2 regions of the Gracilibacillus sp. Marseille-QA3620 genome follow, and region 1 is predicted to be linked to the other one. Evidence: predicted binding sites of a transcription regulator. Region 1 holds the regulator's gene; the other holds the start of a gene.
The links. Region 1 encodes CtsR, which represses protease genes until heat stress. Its sites were predicted from a motif close to ATGGTCAATAAAGGTCAAACA; they were not measured.
Positions count from the first base shown of each region.

Region 2: a site for CtsR is predicted at 8,566-8,586, ahead of clpP (ATP-dependent Clp endopeptidase proteolytic subunit ClpP). Genes of this name have one in related genera too.

Region 1 is NZ_CM143102.1:82,175-97,328, forward strand. Features, by position in the region: rRNA gene ACY8DX_RS00430 (16S ribosomal RNA) at 106-1,661, shown strand; rRNA gene ACY8DX_RS00435 (23S ribosomal RNA) at 1,810-4,745, shown strand; rRNA gene rrf (5S ribosomal RNA) at 4,813-4,929, shown strand; tRNA gene ACY8DX_RS00445 (tRNA-Val) at 4,937-5,012, shown strand; tRNA gene ACY8DX_RS00450 (tRNA-Lys) at 5,018-5,090, shown strand; tRNA gene ACY8DX_RS00455 (tRNA-Gly) at 5,160-5,234, shown strand; tRNA gene ACY8DX_RS00460 (tRNA-Leu) at 5,250-5,335, shown strand; tRNA gene ACY8DX_RS00465 (tRNA-Arg) at 5,353-5,429, shown strand; tRNA gene ACY8DX_RS00470 (tRNA-Pro) at 5,436-5,512, shown strand; tRNA gene ACY8DX_RS00475 (tRNA-Ala) at 5,532-5,607, shown strand; rRNA gene rrf (5S ribosomal RNA) at 5,614-5,730, shown strand; gene ACY8DX_RS00485 (ISL3 family transposase) at 5,931-7,154, shown strand; gene ACY8DX_RS00490 (CtsR family transcriptional regulator) at 7,937-8,398, shown strand; gene ACY8DX_RS00495 (protein-arginine kinase activator protein McsA) at 8,423-8,980, shown strand; gene ACY8DX_RS00500 (protein-arginine kinase McsB) at 8,995-10,056, shown strand; gene clpC (ATP-dependent protease ATP-binding subunit ClpC) at 10,069-12,510, shown strand; gene radA (DNA repair protein RadA) at 12,815-14,194, shown strand; gene disA (DNA integrity scanning diadenylate cyclase DisA) at 14,199-15,154, shown strand, end outside.
Region 2 is NZ_CM143102.1:3,771,014-3,786,167, forward strand. Features, by position in the region: gene eno (phosphopyruvate hydratase) at 1-243, opposite strand, end outside; gene gpmI (2,3-bisphosphoglycerate-independent phosphoglycerate mutase) at 305-1,840, opposite strand; gene tpiA (triose-phosphate isomerase) at 1,837-2,595, opposite strand; gene ACY8DX_RS19020 (phosphoglycerate kinase) at 2,698-3,879, opposite strand; gene gap (type I glyceraldehyde-3-phosphate dehydrogenase) at 4,078-5,085, opposite strand; gene ACY8DX_RS19030 (sugar-binding transcriptional regulator) at 5,139-6,170, opposite strand; gene ACY8DX_RS19035 (glutaredoxin family protein) at 6,327-6,566, opposite strand; gene rpoN (RNA polymerase factor sigma-54) at 6,625-7,905, opposite strand; tRNA gene ACY8DX_RS19045 (tRNA-Arg) at 8,267-8,338, opposite strand; gene clpP (ATP-dependent Clp endopeptidase proteolytic subunit ClpP) at 8,646-9,254, shown strand; gene ACY8DX_RS19055 (amino acid permease) at 9,596-10,990, shown strand; gene ACY8DX_RS19060 (immune inhibitor A domain-containing protein) at 11,179-13,551, shown strand; gene ACY8DX_RS19065 (HPr family phosphocarrier protein) at 13,832-14,086, opposite strand; gene whiA (DNA-binding protein WhiA) at 14,139-15,080, opposite strand; gene ACY8DX_RS19075 (gluconeogenesis factor YvcK family protein) at 15,116-15,154, opposite strand, start outside.

The DNA of each region.
Region 1 (15,154 bases):
AAAATTGTTCTTTGAAAACTAAACAAAACGAAACGCTAAGCAAGTCTTAAAAATTGAGAGTTTAACTCTCGTCAATGTTTTATTTTTAATAGCTAGATCAAACATCTTTTGGAGAGTTTGATCCTGGCTCAGGACGAACGCTGGCGGCGTGCCTAATACATGCAAGTCGAGCGAATCAGATGGGAGCTTGCTCCCGGATGATTAGCGGCGGACGGGTGAGTAACACGTGGGCAACCTGCCCGTAAGATTGGGATAACTCCGGGAAACCGGTGCTAATACCGAATAGTTTCTGACACCTCATGGTGTCAGAGGGAAAGTTGGCTTTTAGCTAACACTTACGGATGGGCCCGCGGCGCATTAGCTAGTTGGTGAGGTAACGGCTCACCAAGGCGACGATGCGTAGCCGACCTGAGAGGGTGATCGGCCACACTGGGACTGAGACACGGCCCAGACTCCTACGGGAGGCAGCAGTAGGGAATCTTCCGCAATGGACGAAAGTCTGACGGAGCAACGCCGCGTGAGCGAAGAAGGCCTTCGGGTCGTAAAGCTCTGTTGTCAGGGAAGAACAAGTGCCATTCGAATAGGTTGGCACCTTGACGGTACCTGACCAGAAAGCCACGGCTAACTACGTGCCAGCAGCCGCGGTAATACGTAGGTGGCAAGCGTTGTCCGGAATTATTGGGCGTAAAGCGCGCGCAGGCGGTCCTTTAAGTCTGATGTGAAAGCCCACGGCTCAACCGTGGAGGGTCATTGGAAACTGGAGGACTTGAGTGCAGAAGAGAAGAGTGGAATTCCACGTGTAGCGGTGAAATGCGTAGAGATGTGGAGGAACACCAGTGGCGAAGGCGACTCTTTGGTCTGTAACTGACGCTGAGGCGCGAAAGCGTGGGGAGCAAACAGGATTAGATACCCTGGTAGTCCACGCCGTAAACGATGAGTGCTAAGTGTTAGGGGGTTTCCGCCCCTTAGTGCTGCAGCTAACGCATTAAGCACTCCGCCTGGGGAGTACGGCCGCAAGGCTGAAACTCAAAGGAATTGACGGGGGCCCGCACAAGCGGTGGAGCATGTGGTTTAATTCGAAGCAACGCGAAGAACCTTACCAGGTCTTGACATCCTCTGAAAACCCTAGAGATAGGGCGTTCCCCTTCGGGGGACAGAGTGACAGGTGGTGCATGGTTGTCGTCAGCTCGTGTCGTGAGATGTTGGGTTAAGTCCCGCAACGAGCGCAACCCTTGTCCTTAGTTGCCAGCATTCAGTTGGGCACTCTAGGGAGACTGCCGGTGACAAACCGGAGGAAGGTGGGGATGACGTCAAATCATCATGCCCCTTATGACCTGGGCTACACACGTGCTACAATGGGTGGTACAAAGGGCAGCAAGACCGCGAGGTTAAGCAAATCCCATAAAACCACTCTCAGTTCGGATTGCAGGCTGCAACTCGCCTGCATGAAGCTGGAATCGCTAGTAATCGCGGATCAGCATGCCGCGGTGAATACGTTCCCGGGCCTTGTACACACCGCCCGTCACACCACGAGAGTTTGTAACACCCGAAGTCGGTGGGGTAACCCTTACGGGAGCCAGCCGCCGAAGGTGGGACAGATGATTGGGGTGAAGTCGTAACAAGGTAGCCGTATCGGAAGGTGCGGCTGGATCACCTCCTTTCTAAGGAATATAGACTGCCTCAGCCAAGTAGTTTTGTTTAGTTTTGAAGGAGCAATCCTTCTGAAAATTGTTCTTTGAAAACTGGATAATGTAGTAAGGCAAAGTAATGCGTCATTAATGTATAAAAACCGAGTAAGAGTTTTTTAACGGTTAAGTTAATAAGGGCGCACGGTGGATGCCTTGGCACTAGGAGCCGATGAAGGACGGGACTAACACCGATATGCTTCGGGGAGCTGTAAGTAAGCTTTGATCCGGAGATTTCCGAATGGGGAAACCCACTGTTCGTAATGGAGCAGTATCTTACACTGAATTCATAGGTGTATGAAGGCACACCCGGGGAACTGAAACATCTAAGTACCCGGAGGAAGAGAAAGCAAACGCGATTTCCTGAGTAGCGGCGAGCGAAACGGAACCAGCCCAAACCAGAAGGCTTGCCTTCTGGGGTTGTAGGACACTCATTGTGGAGTTACAAAGGAACGGGGTAGGCGAAGCGACCTGGAAAGGTCCGTCAGAGAAGGTAACAACCCTGTAACCGAAACTTCGTTCCCTCCCGAGTGGATCCTGAGTACGGCGGAACACGAGGAATTCCGTCGGAATCCGGGAGGACCATCTCCCAAGGCTAAATACTCCCTAGTGACCGATAGTGAACCAGTACCGTGAGGGAAAGGTGAAAAGCACCCCGGAAGGGGAGTGAAAGAGATCCTGAAACCGTGTGCCTACAAGTAGTCAGAGCCCGTTAACGGGTGATGGCGTGCCTTTTGTAGAATGAACCGGCGAGTTACGATCCCATGCGAGGTTAAGTTGAAGAGACGGAGCCGCAGCGAAAGCGAGTCTGAATAGGGCGTATGAGTATGTGGTCGTAGACCCGAAACCAGGTGATCTACCCATGTCCAGGATGAAGTCCAGGTAACACTGGATGGAGGTCCGAACCCACGCACGTTGAAAAGTGCGGGGATGAGGTGTGGGTAGCGGAGAAATTCCAATCGAACCTGGAGATAGCTGGTTCTCTCCGAAATAGCTTTAGGGCTAGCCTCGAACTGAGAGTCTTGGAGGTAGAGCACTGTTTGGACTAGGGGCCCTCATCGGGTTACCGAATTCAGACAAACTCCGAATGCCAAAGACTTATGTTCGGGAGTCAGACTGCGAGTGATAAGATCCGTAGTCAAAAGGGAAACAGCCCAGACCGCCAGCTAAGGTCCCAAAGTATACGTTAAGTGGAAAAGGATGTGGAGTTGCCCAGACAACCAGGATGTTGGCTTAGAAGCAGCCACCATTTAAAGAGTGCGTAATAGCTCACTGGTCGAGTGACTCTGCGCCGAAAATGTACCGGGGCTAAACGTATCACCGAAGCTGCGGATGCATACCGTATGGTATGCGTGGTAGGAGAGCGTTCTAAGGGCTGTGAAGCATGACCGGAAGGACATGTGGAGCGCTTAGAAGTGAGAATGCCGGTATGAGTAGCGAAAGAAGGGTGAGAATCCCTTCCACCGAATGCCTAAGGTTTCCTGAGGAAGGCTCGTCCGCTCAGGGTTAGTCAGGACCTAAGCCGAGGCCGAAAGGCGTAGGCGATGGACAACAGGTTGATATTCCTGTACCACCTCTCTTCCATTTGAGTGATGGGGGGACGCAGTAGGATAGGGTAAGCGCGCTGTTGGATATGCGCGTCCAAGCAGTTAGGCCGATGAGTAGGCAAATCCGCTCATCACACAAGGCTGAGCTGTGATGGCGAGGGAACTAGAGTACCGAAGTTCCTGATTCCACACTGCCAAGAAAAGCCTCTAGCGAGGAAGAAGGTGCCTGTACCGCAAACCGACACAGGTAGGCGAGGAGAGAATCCTAAGGTGATCGAGAGAACTCTCGTTAAGGAACTCGGCAAAATGACCCCGTAACTTCGGGAGAAGGGGTGCTCACCAGGGTGTCAAAGCCCAGGTGAGCCGCAGTGAAAAGGCCCAGGCGACTGTTTAGCAAAAACACAGGTCTCTGCGAAGCCGCAAGGCGAAGTATAGGGGCTGACGCCTGCCCGGTGCTGGAAGGTTAAGAGGAGCGCTTAGCATTAGCGAAGGTGCGAATTGAAGCCCCAGTAAACGGCGGCCGTAACTATAACGGTCCTAAGGTAGCGAAATTCCTTGTCGGGTAAGTTCCGACCCGCACGAAAGGCGTAACGATCTGGGCACTGTCTCAACGAGAGACTCGGTGAAATTATAGTACCTGTGAAGATGCAGGTTACCCGCGACAGGACGGAAAGACCCCGTGGAGCTTTACTGCAGCCTGATATTGAATTTTGGTACAGCTTGTACAGGATAGGTAGGAGCCTTTGAAGCCGGAGCGCCAGCTTCGGTGGAGGCGTCGGTGGGATACTACCCCCGCTGTATTGAACTTCTAACCCGCACCCCTGAACCGGGGTGGGAGACAGTGTCAGGTGGGCAGTTTGACTGGGGCGGTCGCCTCCTAAAGAGTAACGGAGGCGCCCAAAGGTTCCCTCAGAATGGTTGGAAATCATTCGCAGAGTGTAAAGGCACAAGGGAGCTTGACTGCGAGACCTACAAGTCGAGCAGGGACGAAAGTCGGGCTTAGTGATCCGGTGGTTCCGCATGGAAGGGCCATCGCTCAACGGATAAAAGCTACCCCGGGGATAACAGGCTTATCTCCCCCAAGAGTCCACATCGACGGGGAGGTTTGGCACCTCGATGTCGGCTCATCGCATCCTGGGGCTGTAGTCGGTCCCAAGGGTTGGGCTGTTCGCCCATTAAAGCGGTACGCGAGCTGGGTTCAGAACGTCGTGAGACAGTTCGGTCCCTATCCGTCGTGGGCGCAGGAAATTTGAGAGGAGCTGTCCTTAGTACGAGAGGACCGGGATGGACGCACCGCTGGTGTACCAGTTGTTCCGCCAGGAGCATAGCTGGGTAGCTACGTGCGGACGGGATAAGTGCTGAAAGCATCTAAGCATGAAGCCCCCCTCGAGATGAGATTTCCCATAGCGCAAGCTAGTAAGAACCCTGAAAGATGATCAGGTAGATAGGTCCGAGGTGGAAGTGTGGCGACACATGGAGCTGACGGATACTAATCGTTCGAGGACTTAACCAAGAACAAACGCATACGCCAAACAAACATTATCCAGTTTTGAAAGAATGATTCAACATTCTTGAATAAGTCCGGTAACGATGGCGAAGAGGCCACACCCGTTCCCATTCCGAACACGGAAGTTAAGCTCTTCAGCGCCGATGGTAGTTTGGGCTCACGCCCCTGTGAGAGTAGGACGTTGCCGGGCATCATATGGAGGATTAGCTCAGCTGGGAGAGCATCTGCCTTACAAGCAGAGGGTCGGCGGTTCGATCCCGTCATCCTCCACCATATATGAGCCATTAGCTCAGTCGGTAGAGCATCTGACTTTTAATCAGAGGGTCGAAGGTTCGAGTCCTTCATGGCTCACTCTTTATTTAAATAATTCTGTCGTGATGGACTATTTAAGTTCCGAAACGAAAAATGTGCATGATCCATGCGGAAGTAGTTCAGTGGTAGAACACCACCTTGCCAAGGTGGGGGTCGCGGGTTCGAATCCCGTCTTCCGCTCCAATTGCCAACCATAATGCCGGGGTGGCGGAATTGGCAGACGCACAGGACTTAAAATCCTGCGGTAGGTGACTACCGTGCCGGTTCGAGACCGGCCCTCGGCACTTTATCTCTTTTAAATGCGCCCGTAGCTCAATTGGATAGAGCGTTTGACTACGGATCAAAAGGTTAGGGGTTCGACTCCTCTCGGGCGCGCCATTATTGCGGGAAGTAGCTCAGCTTGGTAGAGCACTTGGTTTGGGACCAAGGGGTCGCAGGTTCGAATCCTGTCTTCCCGACCATTTACAACTTAAATTATATGGGGCCTTAGCTCAGCTGGGAGAGCGCCTGCTTTGCACGCAGGAGGTCAGCGGTTCGATCCCGCTAGGCTCCACCATATAAGTCCGGTAATGATGGCGAAGAGGCCACACCCGTTCCCATTCCGAACACGGAAGTTAAGCTCTTCAGCGCCGATGGTAGTTGGGGCTCACGCCCCTGTGAGAGTAGGACGTTGCCGGGCACAAAGAGACCAGTTCAGTAATGAGCTGGTTTTTTGTTTTATCTATTGGTTGTTATTAAGAAAGAGTCAGTGCAGCCTAATATTTTTAGGTTCTATACTAAATGTTGGGGTGTCCACAAAAAACGGACATAAAAAAAGAGCACACATGCTCCACTTTTCTTATACTTGAATTGTCGAGAAACAAGTCGAAAAGGAGATGTGTGCTCTTGAATTTTAACATAACATTGCCAGGTTTAGAAGACGTTAAGGTGATAAAGTCCAAGGTAAATGATCATGGTGTTTTTGAAATGACCGTGGAGATGCCCCTGACCCCGCATATTTGTCCAAGATGCGGCGAGAAAACAGGGAAGGTTCATGATTATCGCATCCAGTCCGTTCGACATCTGAAAATGGCGGAACGACCAACGATTCTCCAGTATCGTAAACGCCGGTATGCCTGTCAATGCGGGAAAAGGTTTGCCGAACAGAATCCGTTTGTCGATCGGTATCAACGCTTCTCAAAAGAATGGAACCAACAAGTACAAATACGAGCCATCAAAGCGAAGACATTCAAGGAAATCGCCGCTCAATACCACACATCCGTCAGTACCATCATCCGGCGGTTTGATGCCATTGTCCCGTCCTCCATGAAGGGGAAGTCAGCCTTACCAGAAGTGATTGCCATTGATGAATTCAAGGGGAATACAGGCAAGGAAAAGTACCAGCTCATCATCGCAAATGCCGAGACTCGCGAGCCAATTGACATCCTACCAAACCGGCGAAAGGACACCATCAAGGACTATTTGCGCCAATACGGCGCGAAGGTGAAAGTGGTGGTCATGGACATGAGCCAGGCCTTTAAAGCGGCGGTTCAACAGGCGTTGGATCGTCCCATCATTGTGGCGGATAGCTTTCACTTTGTGCGATATATGAATTGGGCGCTGGATCGGGTTCGAGTGAGGGAACAGGCCAGGTGGCATGAATATGACCGAAAGAAATGCAAGAAAGCCCGCTATATCTTTCATAAAGCTGCTCATAAATTAACGGAGAAAGACCAATGGCTTCTTCAGCGATACTTCAGCTTTTCCCCTGAGCTCCAGAAAGCGTATGAGCTCAAGGAAGCCTTTTATACTTGGTTTTATAAGGCAAAAGAAAATGGAGAAAATGGGATTGTGGAGACGCAGAAAGAACTTCGCAAGTTCTATCAGAAGGTAGAAGAGAGTGGCATTCCTGAATTGAGCAAGACAGTCCAAACGTATCGAAACTGGGAAAGAGAAATCTTAAATCGCTTCGAGTTCAATTACTCGAATGGGTTTGTGGAAGGCTTAAACAATTTGACAAAGGTCATGAAACGGAATGGATTTGGCTATCGGAATTTCACCCGATTCCGCGCGAGAATCCTTCTCCATCATCAATATAAAAACATCGGCGATTCATTAGGATAAGGGGTAGAGCAAAAAGACTCTACCCCAACACTTGAAAAAGAACCTATTTTTATCATGCATATAACTTGTAGGGTATATTCAAAGGCTCCGAACAGGGGTATGGAAAATTGCTCGGTTCTATAACGGGCAGTCTGAGAATCAATTTACTGAATGGTGAGGGACCAGTTCTTAATGGAACTGGTCTTTTGTTTTTATATGGGGAAGAAGAGGAATGCTCAGGATACCCATCCTATGTCCATGCAAAGGGGGTGAAGAGTGGGAGTCGTCAGAGAAAGCCCACCCTTTGACCATACAATACATCGGAAAGATGAAGAGAAGGTGGACAAAAGGTGGGACAAGCCATGTTCCTCCCACCCTTACCTCATGCAAGGCATAGGAAGCATGGGGAAAGGGTGTTCGAAAGATGGTTAAATTCCGCTCCCTCAACAAAGACAGCCCAACTCACTCCCGCTCAAATCAGGTATCAAGTTAGAGAAAGAAGATCATTCATTCACACAAATTTTCACAACCATCTGTATTGCCTCCTCCATCGTTTTACCGTACCTCCTATACCCTATTTCTTCTTTTTATATAATTACCATAAAATGTTGATGTAGAGGGTTTCTAATAAAGAGAATATGGGTAAAATTTTATTATTGGCTTTTTGCCTTATAGCCCTTTTGCGAAATAATGTATATACATAGTGAAATGAATAGAGTAATTCATTGTCAAAATGAGAAAACTTTTTTATAATTAAAGTCAAATATAGTCAAAGTCAGAGCGGCGAGAGGGGGAGTCAAGCGATGAAGAATATATCAGATATTATTGAGAGTTATTTAAAGAATGTATTAGAGATGAGTGAGAAGGAATTAGTCGAAATTAAAAGAAGCGAGATTGCTGATAAGTTTCAATGTGTCCCCTCTCAAATCAACTATGTTATTAACACCCGCTTTACCATCGAAAGAGGCTATGTTGTGGAGAGCAAGCGTGGCGGAGGCGGATATATTCGTATTATGCGGGTTCAGTCACATGATAGGGCACATCTTATTGAACAGCTCAGCAGTTTAATTGGTGACCGGATTTCTCAAAGTAATTCAGAGGCGTTAATTGGAAGGCTCGTTGAGGAAGAAGTGATTTCTATCCGTGAAGCAAAAATTATGATGAGTGTGATGGATCGCTCAGTTTTACATTATGACCTGCCTGAGCGTGATGAGCTTAGAGCAAGAATTTTAAAGGCGATGTTTATGACGTTACGATATAAGTAAGTGAGTAGTGAATGAGGTGGAGAAATGCTTTGTCAGGAATGTAATGAACGGCCTGCTACGCTGCAGTTCACGAAGGTGATTAACGGCAAGAAGGCAGAAGTGAACCTTTGCGAGCATTGCGCCGCTGAGAAGGGGGATATCTTTATGCTCCATGATGGGGGCAATTTATCTTTCAACAATTTACTTGCAGGCCTTTTAAATATGGGTCTTGGCATGACATCGACGAAGGCGAGTCCCGGCTTTGGGGGCGACCAGCTGGAATGTCCTCATTGCCATTTGACTTACCGGGAGTTTGTGAATAGCGGGCGGTTTGGCTGCCGGCAATGCTATGAAACCTTTGCGCCATATTTGGAGCCGGTTTTAAGCAGGCTTCATGGCGGGAATGTAAACCATACAGGCAAGATACCAAAAAGAGCCGGCGGCACGCTTCATATAAGAAAGCAGATTAATGACTTGAAGGCAGACCTGCAAGCGTTGATTGAGCAAGAAGAATTTGAAAAGGCTGTACATGTCCGTGATGAGATTCGTCAGCTTGAGAAGGAGATTGAGGCTGCGTCTCAGGAAGGGGGCGGGGAAGGTTGACGATTGAAAATTTTATGAACCATGCAATTAGTTCATGGATGAACCAGGAAGGTCCGGAATCAGATATCGTGATGAGTTCGAGAATTCGGCTTGCACGTAATGTGAAGGATCTTTCCTTCCCGACAGTGTTCTCCGCAGAGGAGGCGGCTAAGATGCTCCGCAAAGTGGAGAATCGTCTTGGTGGCCAGTATCTGCCGGGACTCGGCACTTTGGAGATGGTGAGGTTGAGAGACCTTCAGGCGCTCGACAGACAGGTTCTTGTGGAGAAACATTTGATCAGCCCGCTGCTTGCGAAAGAATATGAGATGGGCGGAGTCTTGATCACAGAGAATGAAGAGGTCAGTATCATGGTAAATGAGGAAGACCATATTCGGATTCAATGTTTATTCCCTGGACTTCAGCTGAAAGAGGCTTTAGATGTAGCGAGCCGGATTGATGATTTGCTTGAAAATGAACTTGATTATGCATTTGATGAGAGGATTGGGTATTTAACGAGCTGTCCTACCAATGTTGGTACCGGTCTGCGGGCTTCTGTGATGCTGCATTTGCCGGGGCTGGTGCTGACAAGGCAAATGGATAGAATCATCTCGGCCATCAATCAGCTTGGACTGGTCGTTCGGGGCATGTATGGAGAAGGCAGCGAGGCACTCGGGAATATTTTTCAAATCTCGAATCAAATGACGCTTGGAAAGACCGAGGAAGCCATTGCTGAGGACTTGGACAGTGTGGTGAAGCAAATAATTATGCAGGAAAAAGCCGCGCGTGATACATTGGTCCAATCTTCAAACATACAATTGGAAGATAGGGTATTCCGTTCCTTAGGGATTTTATCGAATGCCCGCATCCTCGAGTCTAAGGAAGCGGCTAAATGTTTATCAGATGTTCGGCTGGGGATTGATTTAGGATACATCCCCAATATTACGAAACATATATTAAATGAATTAATGGTTGTTACGCAGCCTGGTTTCCTGCAGCGCTATGCAGGCGGGCCGCTGAACCCAAAAGAAAGAGATATACGAAGAGCTTCTCTCATTCGGGAAAGGCTGGCATTAGAAGATAAACCAATGAAAGAATAGGAGGAACTTATCATGATGTTTGGTCGATTCACAGAAAGAGCACAAAAGGTACTCGCACTTGCACAGGAAGAAGCAATCAGGCTCGGTCATAATAATATCGGTACGGAACATATCTTACTTGGATTGGTGAGAGAGGGAGACGGCATTGCCGCGAAGGCACTATATGCCCTTGGATTAAGCCCGGAAAAAATCCAAGAAGAGGTTGAAAATCTCATTGGGAAAGGTTCTGAGACGGTTCAAACGATCCATTATACTCCCCGAGCGAAAAAGGTTATCGAGCTTTCCATGGATGAAGCAAGGAAATTGGGCCATTCCTATGTGGGAACCGAGCATGTCCTCCTTGGGCTGATTCGTGAAGGAGAAGGCGTCGCAGCCAGAGTGTTGAATAATTTAGGCGTCAGCCTCAATAAGGCAAGACAGCAAGTATTGCAGCTTCTTGGCAGCAATGAATCGGGTGTTCATCAAGGAGGAGCCTCCTCTGCAGCCAGCACACCTACCCTTGACAGCCTGGCACGTGATTTGACCGCCATTGCAAGAGAGGGAAGCCTTGACCCGGTAATTGGCAGAGGGAAAGAAATTCAGCGTGTGATTGAGGTGTTGAGCCGCCGCACGAAGAATAACCCTGTTTTGATTGGAGAGCCCGGTGTTGGTAAAACAGCGATAGCTGAAGGACTCGCCCAGCAAATCGTCAATAATGAGGTCCCAGAGATTTTGCGGGACAAACGCGTCATGACACTGGATATGGGAACGGTTGTAGCCGGTACTAAATACCGCGGCGAATTTGAGGACCGCCTCAAAAAGGTGATGGACGAAATTCGAGCAGCCGGCAATGTCATCCTCTTCATTGATGAGCTTCATACCTTGATTGGTGCAGGCGGAGCTGAGGGTGCCATTGATGCATCTAATATTTTGAAACCATCACTCGCACGCGGTGAGCTTCAATGTATTGGTGCGACGACGCTTGATGAATATCGTAAATACATTGAGAAGGATGCAGCACTTGAACGCAGATTCCAGCCAATCCAAGTGGATGAGCCGACAATTGATGAGTCCATTCAAATTTTGAAGGGTCTGCGTGATCGTTATGAGGCCCATCATCGAGTATCTATTACCGATGAAGCAATTGATGCAGCGGTAAAATTATCAGACCGCTACATCTCTGACCGATTCCTTCCGGATAAAGCCATCGACTTAATTGATGAATCCGGCTCTAAGGTGCGTCTCCGCTCTTATACAACACCACCTAATTTGAAAGAACTTGAGGTGAGACTGGAGGAGGCACGCAAAGAAAAGGATGCGGCAGTTCAAAGTCAGGAGTTCGAAAAAGCAGCTTCCTTACGCGATATGGAGCAAAAATTGCGTGAAGAGCTTGAGAATACAAAACGTAATTGGAAGGAAAAGCAGGGCAAGGAAAACAGCGAGGTAACAGTGAATGACATCGCACATGTTGTTTCCAGCTGGACTGGAATCCCGGTTACGAAGCTTGCGCAGACAGAATCTGATAAACTGTTGAATATGGAAGACATTCTTCATAATCGTGTCATTGGTCAGGAAGAGGCTGTAAAGGCTATTTCGAAAGCGGTTCGCAGAGCGAGGGCTGGTCTTAAAGATCCGAAGCGTCCAATTGGCTCCTTCATCTTCTTAGGGCCTACCGGTGTCGGTAAAACCGAGCTTGCTAGAGCTCTTGCTGAGTCCATGTTTGGAGATGAGGATGCCATGATTCGGATTGACATGTCTGAGTACATGGAGAAACACTCAACCTCCCGTCTTGTTGGTTCACCACCAGGCTATGTCGGCTATGAGGAGGGCGGCCAGCTTACAGAGAAGGTTCGCCGAAAACCATATTCCGTCGTGCTGCTTGATGAGATTGAGAAAGCACACCCTGATGTTTTCAACATTCTATTACAGGTGCTTGAGGATGGAAGGCTGACAGATTCGAAGGGACGTACAGTAGACTTCCGTAATACAATCTTGATTATGACATCCAATGTGGGTGCACATAGCTTGAAGAAAAACCGGTATGTTGGTTTCAATATGCAGGATGAAGGCCAAGACTATAAGGATATGAAGGGGCAGGTTATGGATGAGCTCAAACGGGCTTTCCGTCCAGAATTCTTGAACCGGATTGATGAAATTATCGTCTTCCATGCTCTTGAGAAGAAACACCTGAAGGAAATTGTGACATTGCTGTCTAATCAATTGATTAAACGCTTGAAGGAGCAGGATATTGACCTTGAGCTTTCAGAAGCGGCTAAGGAAAAAATTGTCGAAGAGGGCTACGACCCAGACTATGGAGCCCGTCCGCTTAGAAGAGCTTTGCAAAAACATGTAGAAGACTTCTTGTCTGAAGAGCTTTTAAGAGGCAATATAGATAAAGGGAAACAGATTGTCATTGATGTGGAGAATGGCGAATTCACGGCTAAAACCGGTGAAAAGAGCCTGGCAAGCAAGTAAGATGAAGTAAGAAGAAGGGCACTTCCTATATGTGGATTGTGCCCTTTCCTTTCAATAGGAAAAAAGGCATTTCACCCTATGTATGGATTGGAGGGTTATGCTGCAGCCTGCTTCCTGAAGCGGGTTATATCCCCTTTAGTCTCTCCGAGTGGGCTGGTTATAAAGAAACCGAGTCCTCATCTATCATTACTTCTAACACATATCTTTGAGGAAATTTCCATATGAGCAGTCATGTATTTACGATATAAATGAAAAAGGGGCAGGTGGATCTGCCTGCACCGTAAGAGAGAGGATACTACCCTTTATGGCAAAGAAAAAAACGAAGTTCATTTGTCAGTCCTGCGGGTATGAATCTCCCAAGTGGATGGGGAGATGCCCAGGCTGTAACGGTTGGAACACGATGACAGAGGAAGTTGAAATCACGGCTTCAAAAAATCAGCGCAGAACAGCTTTTACCCATACAGATCAGCCAATGTCAAAGCCGGTATCCATCATGACGGTGGGAACTGAACAGGAGCCGCGGGTTATGACCGACTCGGGTGAACTGAACCGTGTACTTGGGGGCGGAATCGTGCCAGGGTCTTTACTATTGATTGGGGGAGACCCAGGGATAGGAAAGTCTACCTTGCTTTTGCAAGTATCGGCCCAATTAGCGAGAAAGGATTATGATGTCTTATACATATCCGGAGAGGAATCTGTTAAACAGACGAAGCTTCGTGCCGTAAGGCTTGGAGTCACTTCAGATCACCTATACGTTTATTCAGAAACGGATATGGGGATGATTGAACAAGCGATCAATGAAATCGATCCGGACTTCGTTATCATTGACTCCATTCAAACAGTCTTTCATCCAGATGTCACATCTGCACCAGGCAGTGTATCCCAAGTGCGTGAGTGTACGGCTGAGCTGATGAGATTGGCGAAGACGAAGGGAATTGCCATCTTCATTGTCGGACATGTGACAAAGGAAGGGAATATAGCGGGTCCGCGCCTTTTAGAGCATATGGTTGACACTGTATTATATTTTGAAGGGGAGCGGCACCATACCTTCCGGATTTTGCGAGCTGTCAAGAACCGCTTCGGCTCGACGAATGAGATGGGAATCTTTGAAATGAAGGAAGAGGGACTAGAAGAGGTCATGAATCCTTCCGAAATATTCCTTGAGGAGCGATCACAGGGAGCGGCAGGGTCTACCGTTGTTGCCTCGATGGAAGGGACACGGCCTATACTAGTAGAAATCCAAGCCTTGATTTCACCATCGATATTCCCTAATCCACGCCGGATGGCAACAGGAATTGATCATAACCGGGTGTCACTGCTGATGGCTGTACTGGAGAAAAGAGTCGGTCTTCTATTGCAGAACCAGGATGCCTATTTAAAGGTAACAGGCGGAGTCAAGCTTGGTGAACCTGCAGTAGACCTGGCCGTAATTGTCAGCATTGCTTCCGGATTCCGAGATGTGCCAACGAGAGCAACAGATTGTATTGTTGGCGAAGTCGGGCTGACAGGTGAGGTCCGCAGGGTTTCCCGAATAGAGCAGCGAGTGAAGGAAGCAGCCAAACTCGGATTTGAACGAATTATCATACCAGCCAATAACTTAAGCGGATGGACGCCTCCATCTGATATAAAGGTTGTTGGTGTAGCAACAGTCAGTGAAGCATTGAAATATGCGTTAGGGGGATAACTAGATGGATAAAAAGGTAGTCGAACGGGATAAATCACAGATCATACAGCTTGTAGCCCCGGGGACACCGCTCAGAGAAGGCTTGGACAATGTGCTTCGAGCTAATACAGGAGGCTTAATCGTTGTCGGCTATAACGATAAGGTAAAGGGCCTTGTCGATGGAGGGTTTAAGATTGGCTGCCCGTTTTCACCAAGCTATTTATATGAGCTCGCGAAAATGGATGGGGCAATTATTTTGAATGATAAGATTGATACTATTATGTTTGCGAATGCACATCTCGTGCCAGACAAAACGATTCCTTCCATGGAGACAGGCATGCGTCACAGGACAGCGGAACGAATTGCGAAGGAGACAAAATCACTCGTGATTGCCATCTCGCAGCGGCGAAATATTATTACCCTTTATCAAGGGAATTTCCGTTATGCCTTGAAGGAACTGTCAGTCATCTTGACGAAGGCGAATCAGGCCATGCAGACCTTGGAAAAATACCGTTCCGTGCTTGAGGAAAGCATCCAAAATCTAAGCAAGCTGGAATTTGAGGAGCTCGTAACATTCGGTGACCTTACCCATGTCTTGAACCGGCTGATTATGGTTATCCGAATTAAAACAGAGCTCCTATCCTATATGAATGAGCTTGGGGTAGAGGGGCGCTTGCTTCGGCTCCAGCTGAAGGAAATGCTGAGCGGTGTAGAGCAAGAGGCCTTTCATATTCTAAAGGATTATCACCATCAGCCTGATGCCTGCTCCCCGGAGAAGGTGTTTGAGCTGTTAAGCGAAATGTCTCAGTCAGAAGTGATTGAGGATACGGCTCTTATGAAGGCCCTTGGCTATCCAGGAGCAATGCCGCCTGAGCAATCGATAGCACCATGCGGGTATCGGGCTTTGCATAAGATTCCAAGGCTTCCTTTATCGATTATCCAAAATCTCGTCAAAACCTTTAAAACTTTGCCTGGCTTAAT
Region 2 (15,154 bases), 570 kb from region 1:
GCCGATGATTTCTTCAGCGATGATGTTGTTTACATTGTCAACTGCTTTTTGAACACCTTTTCCAAGGTAGCGGCTCTTGTCGCCATCGCGAAGCTCAACTGCTTCGTATTCACCAGTAGAAGCACCAGATGGTACTAACGCGCGTCCGAATGCGCCAGATTCTGTTTCGATTTCTACTTCAACTGTTGGGTTACCGCGGGAGTCAAGGACTTCGCGTGCATATACGTCAATAATGATTGGCATTGTATAATTCTCTCCTTTTAAATCAAAGAATATTTTATTCATCATTAGTTTGCACAAATGATTATTTCTTAATTAATGATTTTCCAGTCATTTCTTTCGGTTGTTCTACGTGAAGAAGATCAAGCATAGTTGGAGCTAAGTCTCCAAGAATACCGCCCTCACGAAGTTCAACGTCTTTGTCTGTTACGATAACAGGAACTGGGTTTGTTGTATGAGCAGTCATTGGGTGGCCATCAGGAGTGATGACTTCATCCGCATTACCGTGGTCAGCTGTAATGATTGCTTTTCCGCCCATAGACAAGATTTTATCCACGATTTTGCCTAGGCACTCATCAACGGTTTCAACTGCTTTGATTGTCGGCTCAAGCATACCAGAGTGACCTACCATGTCTGGGTTAGCAAAGTTCAGGATGATGGCATGATGATTGTCTTCTTCCAATTCCTTCATAAGTGCGTCTGTTACTTCATACGCGCTCATTTCCGGTTTAAGGTCATAAGTAGCAACCTTTGGAGAATTGATCAAGATGCGTTTTTCACCAGGGAATTCCGCTTCACGGCCGCCGCTCATAAAGAACGTTACGTGAGGGTATTTCTCTGTTTCAGCAATACGCAATTGCTTCAAGTTGTTTTGAGACAACACTTCACCAAGTGTGTTATCAAGGTTTGTCGGCTTGAATGCCACATATCCTTGAACCGTTTCACTGAAGTGCGTCAAGCAAACGAAGTACAAGCTTTTCGGGAATCCTGGTCCACGGTCAAATGAACGGAAGTCCTCGTTTGTAAATACGTTTGAGATTTGGATAGCACGGTCTGGACGGAAATTGAAGAAGATAACGGAATCATTATCTTGAATCTTCGCCACAGGCTGTCCATCTTCCTTTGTAATAACAGAAGGAAGAACGAACTCGTCAAAGATTCCATTGTTATAGGAGTCTTCTACGACTTCCATTGCTGAAGAGTAAACAGGTCCATCTCCGTAAGTCATGGAACGGTAAGATTTCTCTACACGATCCCAGCGTTTGTCACGGTCCATGGAATAGTAACGTCCAGAGATTGTCGCAAACTGACCAACACCTGTTTCCTTGAATACTTCTTCAGTTTGTCTAATGTATTTTTCAGCAGTCTTAGGACCGACATCGCGGCCATCTAAAATGCCGTGTACATAAACGTTTTTGAAGTTTTCTTTTGCACAAAGACGAAGCAATGCGAAAAGATGGTCGATGTGGCTATGTACGCCGCCATCGGATAGTAAGCCCATAAGGTGAAGGGCTGTGTTATGCTCTTTCGCGTGGTTAATCGCACCAAGGAAGGTATCGTTCTTTTCGAATTCGCCTTCACGGATTGCTAAGTTCACACGTGTTAAGCTTTGGTACACAATACGGCCGGCACCAATGTTTAAGTGGCCAACCTCAGAGTTACCCATTTGGCCTTCAGGAAGACCAACAGCTTCTCCGCTTGCCGTTAAATAATTGTGTGGGAATTCTGCCCAAAAGCGGTCAAAGTTCGGTTTCTTCGCTTGTGCAACAGCATTACCTTGTTCTGTGTCACGTGCTCCGAAACCATCTAGGATGATTAACGCAACTGGTTTTTTGCTCATTTAGAAACAGCCTCCAATAAACCTAAGAAAGAAGCTGGTTGAAGGCTTGCGCCGCCAACTAATGCACCATCAATGTTCTCTTCTGCAAGATATTCTTTGATGTTCTCAGGTTTTACGCTTCCGCCGTATTGGATGCGAACCGCAGCCGCAACGTCAGCGTTGAAGCTTTCTGCAACTGTTTGACGGATATGGCCGCAAACTTCATCTGCATCTTGTGCTGTAGAAGATTTGCCTGTGCCGATAGCCCAGATTGGCTCATAAGCGATAACAGCTTGTTTAGCTTGCTCGTCTGTAAGACCAGCGAACGCCTTTTTGATTTGGTCTGCAACCAAGTCTTTTGTTTTGCCTGCTTCACGCTCTTCAAGCGTTTCACCGCAGCAAACGATTGGCGTTAGGTTATGTTTGAACGCAGCCAATGTTTTCTTGTTAACAGATTCGTCTGTTTCATTGAACATTTCTCTGCGCTCAGAGTGACCTAGGATTACGTATTGTACGCCTAAGTCTGCAAGTGCAACAGGGCTTACTTCGCCTGTGAAAGCACCGTTCTCTTCAAAGTGCATGTTTTGTGCACCTACAGCAACGTTTGTCCCTTTAGTCGCTTCAACAAGCTGACCAAGGAATGGAGCCGGGCTGCAGACAACAGTATCAACTGCATCATTTGAAGGAACAACATTTTTAACTTCTTCCACGAAGCTGATCGCTTCAGAAAGAGTTTTATTCATTTTCCAGTTACCAGCGATAATTGGTTTACGCAATTTAAAACATCCTTCCTCTTTTTCAGAAATGCCTATTCGTCTGTATTTTACCAGGGCCCTTGGCAAAATACACCCTGTATAGGAAATTTCCTGAGAGTATTCTTATTTATCGTTTAAAGCAACTACGCCAGGAAGCTCTTTGCCTTCGATGAACTCAAGGGAAGCTCCGCCGCCTGTAGAGATGTGGGACATCTTATCAGCAAGGTGGAATTTCTCAGCAGCCGCTGCAGAGTCTCCTCCGCCAACTACGCTGAACGCATCGGAATTAGCTAGCGCTTCTGCTACACCTTTTGTACCGTTAGCGAATTTATCAAATTCAAATACGCCCATAGGTCCGTTCCAGATGACTAATTTAGAGTTTTTGATGACATCTGCATACAATTCAACTGTTTTCGGTCCAATATCAAGGGACATCCAGTCAGCTGGGATTGCATCGATATCAACGATTTTAGATTCTACGTTTTCGCCGAATTCAGGAGCGATAACCGCATCGATTGGCATGTAGAATTTAACACCTTTTTCTTCAGCTTTTTGCATGAAGGATTTAGCTAAGTCGATTTTGTCTTCTTCTAAGAGGGAAGTACCGATTTCGTAGCCTTTAGCTTTGATGAATGTGTAAGCTAAACCACCGCCGATGATCAAGTTATCCACTTTATCAAGAAGGTTTTCGATTACGCCGATTTTATCTTTAACTTTCGCTCCGCCGATGATAGCTGTGAATGGACGTTCTGGGTTAGACATTGCTTTGCCAAGTACATCCAATTCTTTTTGCATAAGGAAACCGGAAACAGCAGGAATGTGTTTTGCGATTCCTTCAGTAGAAGCGTGTGCACGGTGAGCGGCACCGAATGCATCGTTAACGAAGATATCTGCTAAGGAAGCAAATTCTTTTGCTAGTTCAGGATCGTTTTTCTCTTCACCTGGGTAGAAACGAACGTTTTCAAGCAATAGAACATCGCCATCGTTCATTTTTTCGATTTGAGCTTTTACAGCGTCGCCATAAGCTTCGTCTGCTTTTCCTACTTCTTTGCCAAGAAGCTCGCTCAATTTAATCGCTACAGGAGTTAAGCGAAGCTCTTCCTTCACTTCACCCTTTGGACGGCCCATGTGGCTTGCAAGGATAACTTTCGCACCTTGTTCCATTAGGTATTGGATTGTTGGAAGTGCTGCACGGATACGCGTATCATCCGTGATTGTACCGTTTTGCATCGGAACGTTAAAATCTACACGGCAAAATACTTTTTTGCCTTTTACATCAATGTCTTTAATTGATTTTTTGTTCACTGTAGGAACCTCCTTAAAATCAAAACAATGTGCTTAGAAACAGTTTCTGCCCTGAACTGTCCAAGCTTCATTCACCTTAAACCTCTGCCCAAAGCTTAATCCTGAATGAAAACAAAAAAACAAGGGAAAGGGGAATCTTCCCCTTCCCCCTCAAGTTGACAATTATATTAATTGCTCAGACATCCAAAAGGATTCGAATTAAAGACCTTTTTTAGCGATGTAAGCTGCAAGGTCTACTACACGGTTAGAGTAGCCAGTTTCGTTATCGTACCAAGAAAGTACTTTAACCATGTTGCCATCCATAACCATAGTAGAAAGTGCATCGATAGTAGAAGATTGAGTAGTTCCGTTGTAGTCACGAGATACTAATGGAAGCTCGCTGTACTCAAGAATACCTTTCAATTCGCCTTCAGCAGCAGCTTTCAAAGCAGCGTTTACTTCTTCAGCTGTAACTTCTTTTTCAAGTTCTGCAACAAGGTCAACTACAGAAACGTTTGGAGTTGGTACACGCATAGCCATACCGTTCAATTTACCTTTAAGTTCAGGCAATACAAGCGCAACAGCTTTAGCAGCACCAGTAGTTGTTGGGATCATGCTTTCAGCAGCAGCACGCGCACGACGGTAGTCTTTGTGCGGCAAGTCAAGGATTTGTTGGTCATTTGTGTAAGAGTGAACTGTTGTCATCATACCGCGTTTGATACCGAATTTGTCATTCAATACTTTAGCGAATGGAGCCAAGCAGTTAGTTGTGCAAGATGCGTTAGAGATTACATCGTGGTTAGCCGCATCGTATTTATCTTCGTTAACACCCATAACGATTGTGATATCTTCGTCAGATGCAGGTGCAGAGATGATAACTTTTTTAGCGCCAGCTTCGATGTGTTTCGCAGCGTCAGCACGTTTTGTGAAACGGCCAGTAGATTCAACAACGATATCTACGCCAAGATCTCCCCAACCAAGTTGAGCTGGATCTCTTTCAGCAAGAACTTTAACGCGGTGTCCGCCAACTACTAGGTAGTCGCCGTCAACTGTTACTTTTTCTTCTAAAGTTCCGTGTACGGAATCATATTGTAAAAGGTGTGCAAGCATTTTTGCATCAGTTAAATCGTTTACTGCTACGATTTCAACCTCAGGGTTTTTCAACGCTGCACGGAATACGTTACGTCCAATTCTACCAAAACCATTAATACCTAATTTTACTGCCATTAGAAGGTTCCTCCTTTTGGAATCTTAGTAAATAATTTTTATTCAAAAGGGTGTTAGCCCTTAAGTAACTGAATTGCTGCACCTTCATCCGTAATTAAAATCGGTTTCTTCGGTGCCATTTTGATGTAGGCTTTGATGGCCTTTGCCTTTGAAGCTCCCCCGGCAACCGCGATGACATGCTCGATATTCGGCAGATCATCTAATTGCAGTCCAATGGTACGGACTTTCTGAATTATGTTTCCATCTTCATCGTAATAATATCCAAACGCTTCGCCAATTGCCTGATTTTTTTCAAGCTCATTGAGCTCACCAGCGGATACTTTCCTTCGTTCAGCCATGGTTTTCGCTTCGCCAATCCCATGGAGGACAATATTAGAGGATTTCAACAAATCCAGCACTTCCCCAATTGCAGGTTCACTCGTTAATGTGTTGTAGGCTGCTTCGCTTAGATTATCTGGAACATACAAAACACGATAACGGGCATTCATCTTCTCAGCCATTTGTTCACAGACTGTATTAGCCTGATAGCTGGCCCCCTTACCGAGTCCTCCTCTTGCAGGAACAAAGAGTATATCCTCGACATTTGGGAGTTCCGAAACATTCGGCAGCATCTTACCGATAGCGGCCATCGTTGTTCCACCTGTTACGGCAATGATATTTTTACCCGTAAGCAGACTTTTCATACGCGCAGCTCCTGCACGTCCCAATTCATCAATAACCCATGGAGAAGTATCGCTGTCTCCATTGACAATGATGACTTTGTCGATATCCAATTTTTCCTGTAGAAGGTGCTCCATTTCGTCTATACCCGAAAGTTGCCGTATTACACCACCAAGGTTATCCAATACTTCCTGCCCTTCATTCGTTACTGTCATTCCGGAGCTTGCGATATCAATCAATTTCTGCTCCTTCAAGAACTCCACTTCACTCCGCAAAGTTCTTTCCGTAATGTTCAGTGTTAAGGAAAGGCTTCTTCTGCCGACTGGCTGCATTGTGCGAATCGACCGCAGAATATTGTATCGTTTTTGCATGACCTCGAATATATCGGGAATTAACTTTTTTTGTAAATGGAGAGATCCATCCATATAAATTCAAACTCCTTTAATATAATCCTTGGTCATTTTATGTCCAGGTGAGACATTTTGTGTCCCTGTTTATGTAAAAAAAATAACTCCTGATGTACCTATATATTATCAGGAGTTTTCTTGAAATACAATAGATTAAATTGTGAACTTATGAAATCATGCCAATACATGGCGAACATCATCGATATCGATTTTTCCATATTGTATGATTTCCCCGTCAACTTCTACGACTGGAATCATCAAACCATATTGCTCGAGCAACCGATCATTCGCATAAATGTCCACTTCCAGCAGGGTAAACGTCTTCTCGCGCTGCAGTAATTTCAATAAGTCTTTTGCCTCCTCACAAAGAGGACAATCCTTCTTCGTATAAAAATGAACGATAGGAACTCTCACAATACTAACCACCTGTCTCTTAATAAATGTAGTTTTCTATATACCCCGAATATTCCTATTAATAACGTCTTCTTTTCGAAGAGGAAGGAATTCTCATTTGTTCCCTATATTTAGCAACCGTTCTTCTTGAAATGACAATGCCCCGGTTTTGTTTCAGCTCGTCGGCAATAGCCTGATCAGACAACGGTGCCTCCTTCTCCTCTAAAGCGATTAAATTCTCGATTTCCTTCTTTACCTTTAAAGCGGATGCATCAGCACTCTGTTCTGTTTGCAGCCCAGCTGAGAAAAACATCCTCATCGGGATGATCCCAAATGGCGTTTCCATCATCTTATCACGAACGGCTCTGCTCACGGTTGACTCATGCATCCCAATAAGCTCAGCAATATCCTTCATCACAAGTGGTTTTATGAAATCCGTTTTGCCTGTGACAAAATACTCAATCTGCTTTTCAATTATGGCATTTGTCACATGAAGAAGTGTTTCATTTCTTTGTTGAATCGCCTTTTGCAGCCACTTATACTCCATCCGTTTCTGATGGATATAACGCATGGCCGCCTCATCCTGCTGCCCCTCAATCCCAATGGCAAATTCCCTTATCCTCACTCGACAAGACTCGACAATCTCTGCTATGAGCTTGCCCTTTGATGGAAAGACCCTTACATCCGGCAGCGTATACTGGGAGCGCTCAGAGCCAAATGCTGCTCCAGGACGCGGATTATAAGCCTGTATTTGATCAAAGATACGCTGAATCTCCACGACTGGCACATCAAGTGTTCTTGATAGCTCCTTCCATCTCTTCTCTACAAATGATGTGAAATAATCTGTCAGCAAAACCTTTAATAAAGCGCTTTCATTTTTATTCCTTCGTGCTTGGATAAGCAGGCATTCACTAAGGCTCTCTGCTCCTACTCCTGCAGGATCTAACGTCTGAAGAATGGTCTTGGCTACTTCCCATTCAGCCTTCTGAACAGGGAAAACCGCATTGACCTCCTCGTAGGTAAGCCTTAAATATCCATTATCATCAATATTATCAATCATATAATTCAGTACTTTTTGCTCTTTGGCATCCATTACCTTAAAAGGAATCTGCCCCTTTAAATAGGCATGTAAGCCAGGACGGTCATCACTGATTTGATTGATCCATGACATATCCCCATGCTTGCGGCCGCTGGGCGGCTCATATCCGCTCTCCACTTCAATCAATGGATTATCGAGTGCCTTGCTCTCCATAAAAGCGGTTAGTTCAATGGCTGGATACTGCAGAAGCATAATTGCCTGGCTCAACTCCGGCGTCATCGCCAGCTTCAAGCTCTGCTGTTGAAACAATCCCATCTCCATCTTCAACAACCTCGCCTCCTGCCTCATAGTACTTACTTTAATAGTAGTGAATGGTATCTATTTGAGCAAGGGAAAGATTGGGGATTTTGGGATAATAAGTTACAAAAGAAATTACCTCTCCACCGGTTGTGTCAATAAAAATTATGGCAGCCTCCATTTAAGACCAGTCCCGAAAATTAGACTGCACTGCATACTCTGGCATCTACCTGAGAAGTTATAAGCGCAGAACACCTCGGTTCCATTATCGTCGACGCGCCCGGATCACCCCATATATTTGTACCTGTCCTACTATCAATATGAGAGAGAAAACAAAAAAGCTCTTCAAGCAATTGCTTGAAGAGCCTCTCTTGCATAACCGGTACGCCCTTGGAGGGAATCGAACCCCCAGCTCAAGAACCGGAATCTTGTGTTTTATCCGTTAAACTACAAGGGCAAAATGTTAGCCTACAAAAATATATTATAATGAACATCAATCGATTTGGCAAGAACAATCATGTGAAGGTTTACAATACTAAAACTTGGGTAAGATGGTTAGCAGGAAACTTTCATGAAATGTTGGCGTGTAGTCTCTTCTCTATTTGAAACTTTCCCATACATAACCCGAGGAAAGACCTAACCCTGCCATGAATTTTTCCGAAAATATCTTCATCATGCGTCTTTTGTTTGACCTTTATTGACCAAAAGGTGTATGATAAAAACACGAAGTGAATATGTTTTAATACATAAAGGAGGAGAAACTAATGAATTTAATCCCTACAGTCATTGAACAAACAAACCGCGGGGAACGTGCTTACGATATTTATTCCCGCTTGCTTAAAGACCGTATTATCATGCTTGGAAGCGCCATCGATGACAATGTGGCTAACTCCATCGTTGCACAGCTTCTATTCCTGGAAACAGAAAACCCGGAAAAAGACATTTACCTATACATTAACAGCCCTGGCGGAAGCATTACAGCTGGTATGGCGATCTATGATACAATGCAGTACATCAAACCGCAAGTCTCCACTATCTGTATCGGTATGGCAGCATCCATGGGTGCTTTCCTTCTTGCAGCTGGTGAGAAAGGCAAACGTTTTGCCCTTCCTAATAGTGAAGTCATGATTCACCAACCGCTTGGAGGAGCGCAAGGCCAAGCGACTGAAATCGAAATCGCCGCTAAACGCATTCTCTTCATGCGTGAGCGCTTAAACCAAATTCTAGCTGAACGTACAGGTCAATCACTTGAAACGATTCAGCGTGATACAGAGCGTGACAACTTCATGACAGCTGACCGCGCCCTTGAATATGGTCTTGTAGACCGCATCATCACTCGCAACGTAACAGACGCTGCCAAGAAAAACGACTAATCAATTATGATTCTAAGAAGCAGACAGGAAATCTAACCGGATTTCCTGCCTGCTTTTTTTAATGCCTCCTCTCTACATTTTACCTCTCTAATAGTTTATCACTTTACCAAAATAAAGATACATGTTAGTATAAACCATACTTACAATCTACCTTTTAAGGAGTGCTGATTATGTTCAAGCAAATAGGCCGACATCGACATCATCATAACAGCTGACCCTTATGCTCATATAAATCATGGGCACGGGTCATTTACCCGCGCCCGCATTGGATGATTACCCGTGCGGAAAGATGTCTGCATGGGTTTTTACGTTTACTTTTATACACAGAGGAGAAATACAGCATGAATCAAAAAAATTGGGGTTTTTGGATCTTAACAATGTTCGTCGTTGGAAATATGGTCGGAGGCGGCATCTTCATGCTCCCAGCCAATCTAGCAAAAGTAGCAAGTCCAACAGGAGCCACACTAGCCTGGCTGTTGACAGGGTTCGGAGTGCTGATGATTGCGCTCGTATTCGGTAATCTCGCCATCCGCAAACCGGAATTGAAGACAGGTCCGCAAAGCTATGCGCAGGCATTCTTCAAATCACCGAAGGCAGGCAAAATTGCAGGCTATGCGGTTGCTTGGGGATATTGGGCAGCTAACTGGGCAGCGACTGCGTCTGTCATCATATCATTTGCCGGCTATATGTCTACCTTCTTTCCAATCATGGTCAGTGAAAAAATCATCTGGTCAGCAGGTGCATTCACGCTTGAGTTAGGGAAGCTCTTAACATTCGCCGTCTGCTCAATCATGCTTTGGGGTATTCAATACATTCTTGTCCAAAGCTTCAATAGTGCCGGCAGATTGAATTTACTCGCCACCATCACTAAGGTGATTGGTTTCACCTTATTCATTGTCGCAACTATCTTTATCTTTGACTCAGCCAATCTGCTGAACGGCAAAGATTTCATCACGGCTGATGGAACAAGCAGCAACCTGCTCGGACAATTAAACGGAGCTGCGATTGCGACCCTGTGGGCCTTCATTGGCGTTGAAGCAGCCGTTATGCTCTCCAACAGGGCTAAATCACAATCAGATGTTAAAAAAGCCACTATCACAGGCTTGATTATCGCTATTGCCATCTATGTTGGCATCACCTTATTGACAATGGGTGCCCTTTCTCAAGAGGAGCTTCAGCAATCACAAAAGCCGCTTGTTGATGCCCTTCAGGTTGCCATCGGCACGAAGGGAGCCTATATCCTGGCAGGACTTGCCCTCGTTTCCCTTTTCGGTTCAACTGTCGGTTGGATCGTGGTCAGTTCAGAGGTGCCTTATCAAGCAGCAAGGGCTAATCTGTTCCCAACTGCATTTGCCAAAACAAATAAAAAAGGAAGTCCAGTATTCTCTTTAACGGTGACCAATCTATTAACGCAATTTTTCTTGTTCGCAACCATCTCAGGCACAATCATGGAAGCCTACCAATTTGCGATGGTGGTCGCGACACTAGCATACTTGATTCCCTATTTGGTCTCTGTCATTTATCAGTTGAAACTGGTCATCACAGGTGAAACGTATGAGAATCGGCAGCGTTCACGCAGAATCGACACCATCATCACGGTACTAGCCTTGATTTACTCTCTTTGGGTTATTAAAACAGGCACAGCTGACTTAAAGACCTTCTTCCTAGGCATTGGACTTTTCGGATTAGGGCTTGTCTTATATCCGTTCCTAATGAAAAAGAAACCAACTCGATAAATCTTTATGAAAGGAGCCATCCCCAGATTGGATGGCTCCTTTTTTTATTTTCATTAGGTATTTAATCACGATATCTATACTCTTACCCAGAACTATTTCACCGTTTTTTGGAAAATTAGAGGAATTGTGACAATTAACTTCGAATATTAACATTCTGAATTCAACAAAAAAAATTAGGGGGAATTGATTTGCGTGCAAAACCATTATTAACTGCCGCCTTTGCTGCCGCCTTGACACTCACTACCTGGGCACCTGGAGCAATGACAAAGCAAGCATTTGCTGATACAGCTGCCTCCAGTGAAAAAACGCACGAGCATGTATCCGGACCATTCGACCGTAGCATCGCCAATGAGGAACGCTTAATTAAGATGCTTAAAAAGGAAGGGTATATCAAGAAAAACGCCTCTAAGAAAGAGGAGCAAGCCCAGCTGGATAAGTACTTGAAAAACAAGGAGAAAAGCCTAAAAAAGGATAACTCCAAAGAATTCGATAAAGAAAGAAAAGCCCTTCAAAAGAAACTGGATAAGAAAAAAGGCAAAGGCTCCAAAGGAAAAGGGAAAGACCCTGACAACAAACCAATCCAGTCTGTAAAAGAGGAAAAATACCGCGGGGATGTACAAGAAGATAAAGTACTAGTCCTAGCCATTGAGTTCCCTGATTATGCCCGTAATAATGTACGTCCAGAGGACTCTGATATGTATTATAAAGATTATCCAAACGAACATTACGAGGATATGGTTTTCGGCAAAAAAGGCTATAAGGGACCAAACGGAGAAAAACTTATCTCTATGAAACAATACTATGAACAGCAATCGGGCGGAAGCTATACCGTTGACGGCGAAGTTGCCGGCTGGTATCAAGCCAAGTATCCTGCTGCTTACTACGGAGGCAACGTTCCAACTCCTGACGGCAGTGACCAAAATCCGCGTGACCTTGTCAAAGAAGCACTTGAAGCAGCAGCGCTGGACCCGAACATTGATTTATCCGAATATGACCAAGAGGACCGCTATGACCTTGATGGCGACGGAAACACACGCGAGCCGGACGGCATGGTTGACCACTTAATGATCATCCACTCTGGTGTCGGTGAAGAAGCTGGCGGCGGAACACTTGGCGGAGATGCTATTTGGTCTCACCGCTGGAACCTAGGAAAAGTATTCCCAATTGAAAACACGGAAACAGACGTAGAATACTGGAATGGCAAAATGGCCGCTTATGATTACACCATCATGCCAATCGACGGAGCAGCCGGCGTATTCGCCCATGAATATGGACATGATCTTGGCCTGCCGGATGAATATGACACGCAATACAGCGGACAAGGCGAGGCTGTTGCTTACTGGTCCATCATGGCAAGCGGTTCTTGGGCAGGTAAGATTCCAGGTACAGAGCCAACCGGATTCAGCCCATATGCTAAAGAATACCTGCAAAGCAAACAAAACAGCAACTGGCTAAAATATGAAGAAATAGACATTGCGGACCTAAACAAAAAGGGCACACAATATTTGCTTGACCAAGCCAATTCAAAGGGCACGAATTTGGATGCCTTGAAAATCAATTTGCCGGATAAACTGACAAAGGTAAATACGCCATACAGCGGACAATATGAGTACTATAGCGGCAAAGGCAATAACCTGGATAATTCCATGTCAACAGCCCTTGATTTGACAGGTAAATCATCCGCTCAATTATCCTTTAAAATCTGGTATCAAATTGAACAAGACTGGGATTACGGCTCCATTCAAGTAAAAGAAAGCGGCAGCAGCACTTGGGAGACCATTCCTGGCAACATCACCACTACAGCAAATCCGTATAACCAAAACCCAGGGAACGGAATCACTGGCACATCAAATGGATGGGTTGACGGAATTTTCGACCTCTCTGCCTATGCCGGTAAGAAAATTGACCTTCGTTTCAACTACTGGACAGATGTCGCAGCCATTGACGTCGGCTACTACGTAGACGATATCGTAATCACAGCTGATGGCACACAAATTTTAGCTGATAATGCAGATGGAGCGAATTCTTCCTTTACCTTTGCAGGATTCAAGAAAGATGAAGGTAAATTCGCAAGCGATCACTACTACCTAGTAGAATGGAGAAACCATAAAGGTGTCGACACTGGACTTGCGAACATTAAACGCGGCAAATCCCTTATGAAATATGACGGCGGCATGGTCGTATGGTATGTCGATGACAGCTATTCTGACAACTGGACAGGTAAACATCCAGGAGAAGGCTATCTAGGAGTCGTGGACGCTGACCAAGGAGCCATCAAATGGAGTGATAACTCAATCGCAGCAACACGCTACCAAATTCACGATGCTGCGTTCCGCTTAACCAAACCAGACAAAATGTTCATCGATTACACAAGCCTTACTGGCTTAACCATGACAGACAATGACACAAAAGCCTACCCTATCTTCGACGACAGCAAAAACTACCTTAATCCGCATCTTCCTGATGCTGGACGAAACGTCCCGACATACGGTCTCAAGATCGAGGTCGTCAACCAAAGCAAAGACCACTCCGTTGGTAAGATTGTCGTAAAGAAAAATTAATGAAAAAACACCCGGTGCTGATGATGGCACCGGGTGTTTTTCTGCTAGAATGGCTTTCTATATCATCTCAGCAGGCAATAGGTAAAATCAAAATGGCGTAATTCGAGAGGTTTTTGCAGGCAATCTTCAGGGTCAACTCCTGTTCTTAGGGTGCTGGATATCCCAAGGGCTAAGGCTTTGGCCACTCGAAATCCAACCATTCCCCAAGTGATTGCGCCCATAAAAAAACCGCCCCGCAAATCCTTTCATTAGGATTTACAGAGACGGTCTTAGCCAGCCATTAATCTTTTTTCAAGAACTCCTCAAGCGATTGTAAGGCTTGTTCTTCATCACTGCCATCTGCCGCCAGGGTAATGGTGCTGCCGCTGCTGATGGCCAGGCTCATTAAGCCCATAATACTCTTTACGTTAACTTTCTTATCTCCTTCTATGATGTAAATCTCGGAAGAAAAGCTGCTTGCCTTCTGTACAAACTGTGCTGCAGGTCGGGCTTGAAGGCCCGTTTTTAAATGGACTGTTACTTGTTTTTCAACCATGACATAATCCTCCCTATCGACAGTTATCTGTTTATTAGTGAAGCCTAATTACTTATTTTGAATCACCGGCTCTTAACTTTTCTGCGATTTCATCAATTTTGCGAAGTCGATGATTAATGCCTGATTTACTGATTTTAGCGCCTGAGACCATATCTCCGAGCTCTTTCAGGGTAACATCCTGATATTCGACACGAAGTCTGGCAATCTCACGTAATTTATCCGGAAGGACATCAAGTCCGACCGTGCTCTCTATATATCTTATATTCTCAACTTGGCGCAGCGACGCACCAATTGTTTTATTCAAGTTCGCGGTCTCGCAATTCACTAAGCGATTGACCGAATTTCTCATATCACGCACAATACGGATATCTTCAAATTTCAATAGGGCATTATGCCCGCCGATAATATTGAGGAACTCAGAGATTTTCTCTGCTTCCTTCAAATACGTAATGAACCCCTTTTTCCTCTCCAGCGTCTTGCTTTTCAATCCAAATGAATTCATTAATTCACATAGAGCGTCATTATGCTCTTTATATAAAGATGAGATTTCAAGGTGATAAGAAGATGTTTCCGGATTATTCACCGAACCTCCAGCAAGGAATGCTCCACGCAAGTACGAACGCTTGCAGCATTTCTTCTCAATGAGGCTTTCCGAAATATTGTGCACCATGGAAAATCCATCTTCAATGATATTTAAGTCCGTTAATACTTCCTTTGCTTTCTCGGCGAAACGGACAATATATACGTTATTTTTCTTTAGTTTCATCTTTTTCCGTACGAGCAGTTCAACCTGAAGATCATACATCTTCTTCAGCAATGTATAAATCCTTCTGGCTATCGCTGCATTTTCGGTTTGGACATCTACAACAAGATGGCGGTTTGAAAAGGATAAGGATCCGTTCATGCGAATCAGCGCGGATAGTTCTGCCCGAGCACAACACTCTTTAACCTCTAAGTTCGTCAGCTCTTTCTTCGTTTCCGACGCAAACGACATCCTTTTTCCACCTCTATCTTTTTACGACATGCTTATTAGCTATTGATACTACTGACTTTCAAATCTCTTTCATT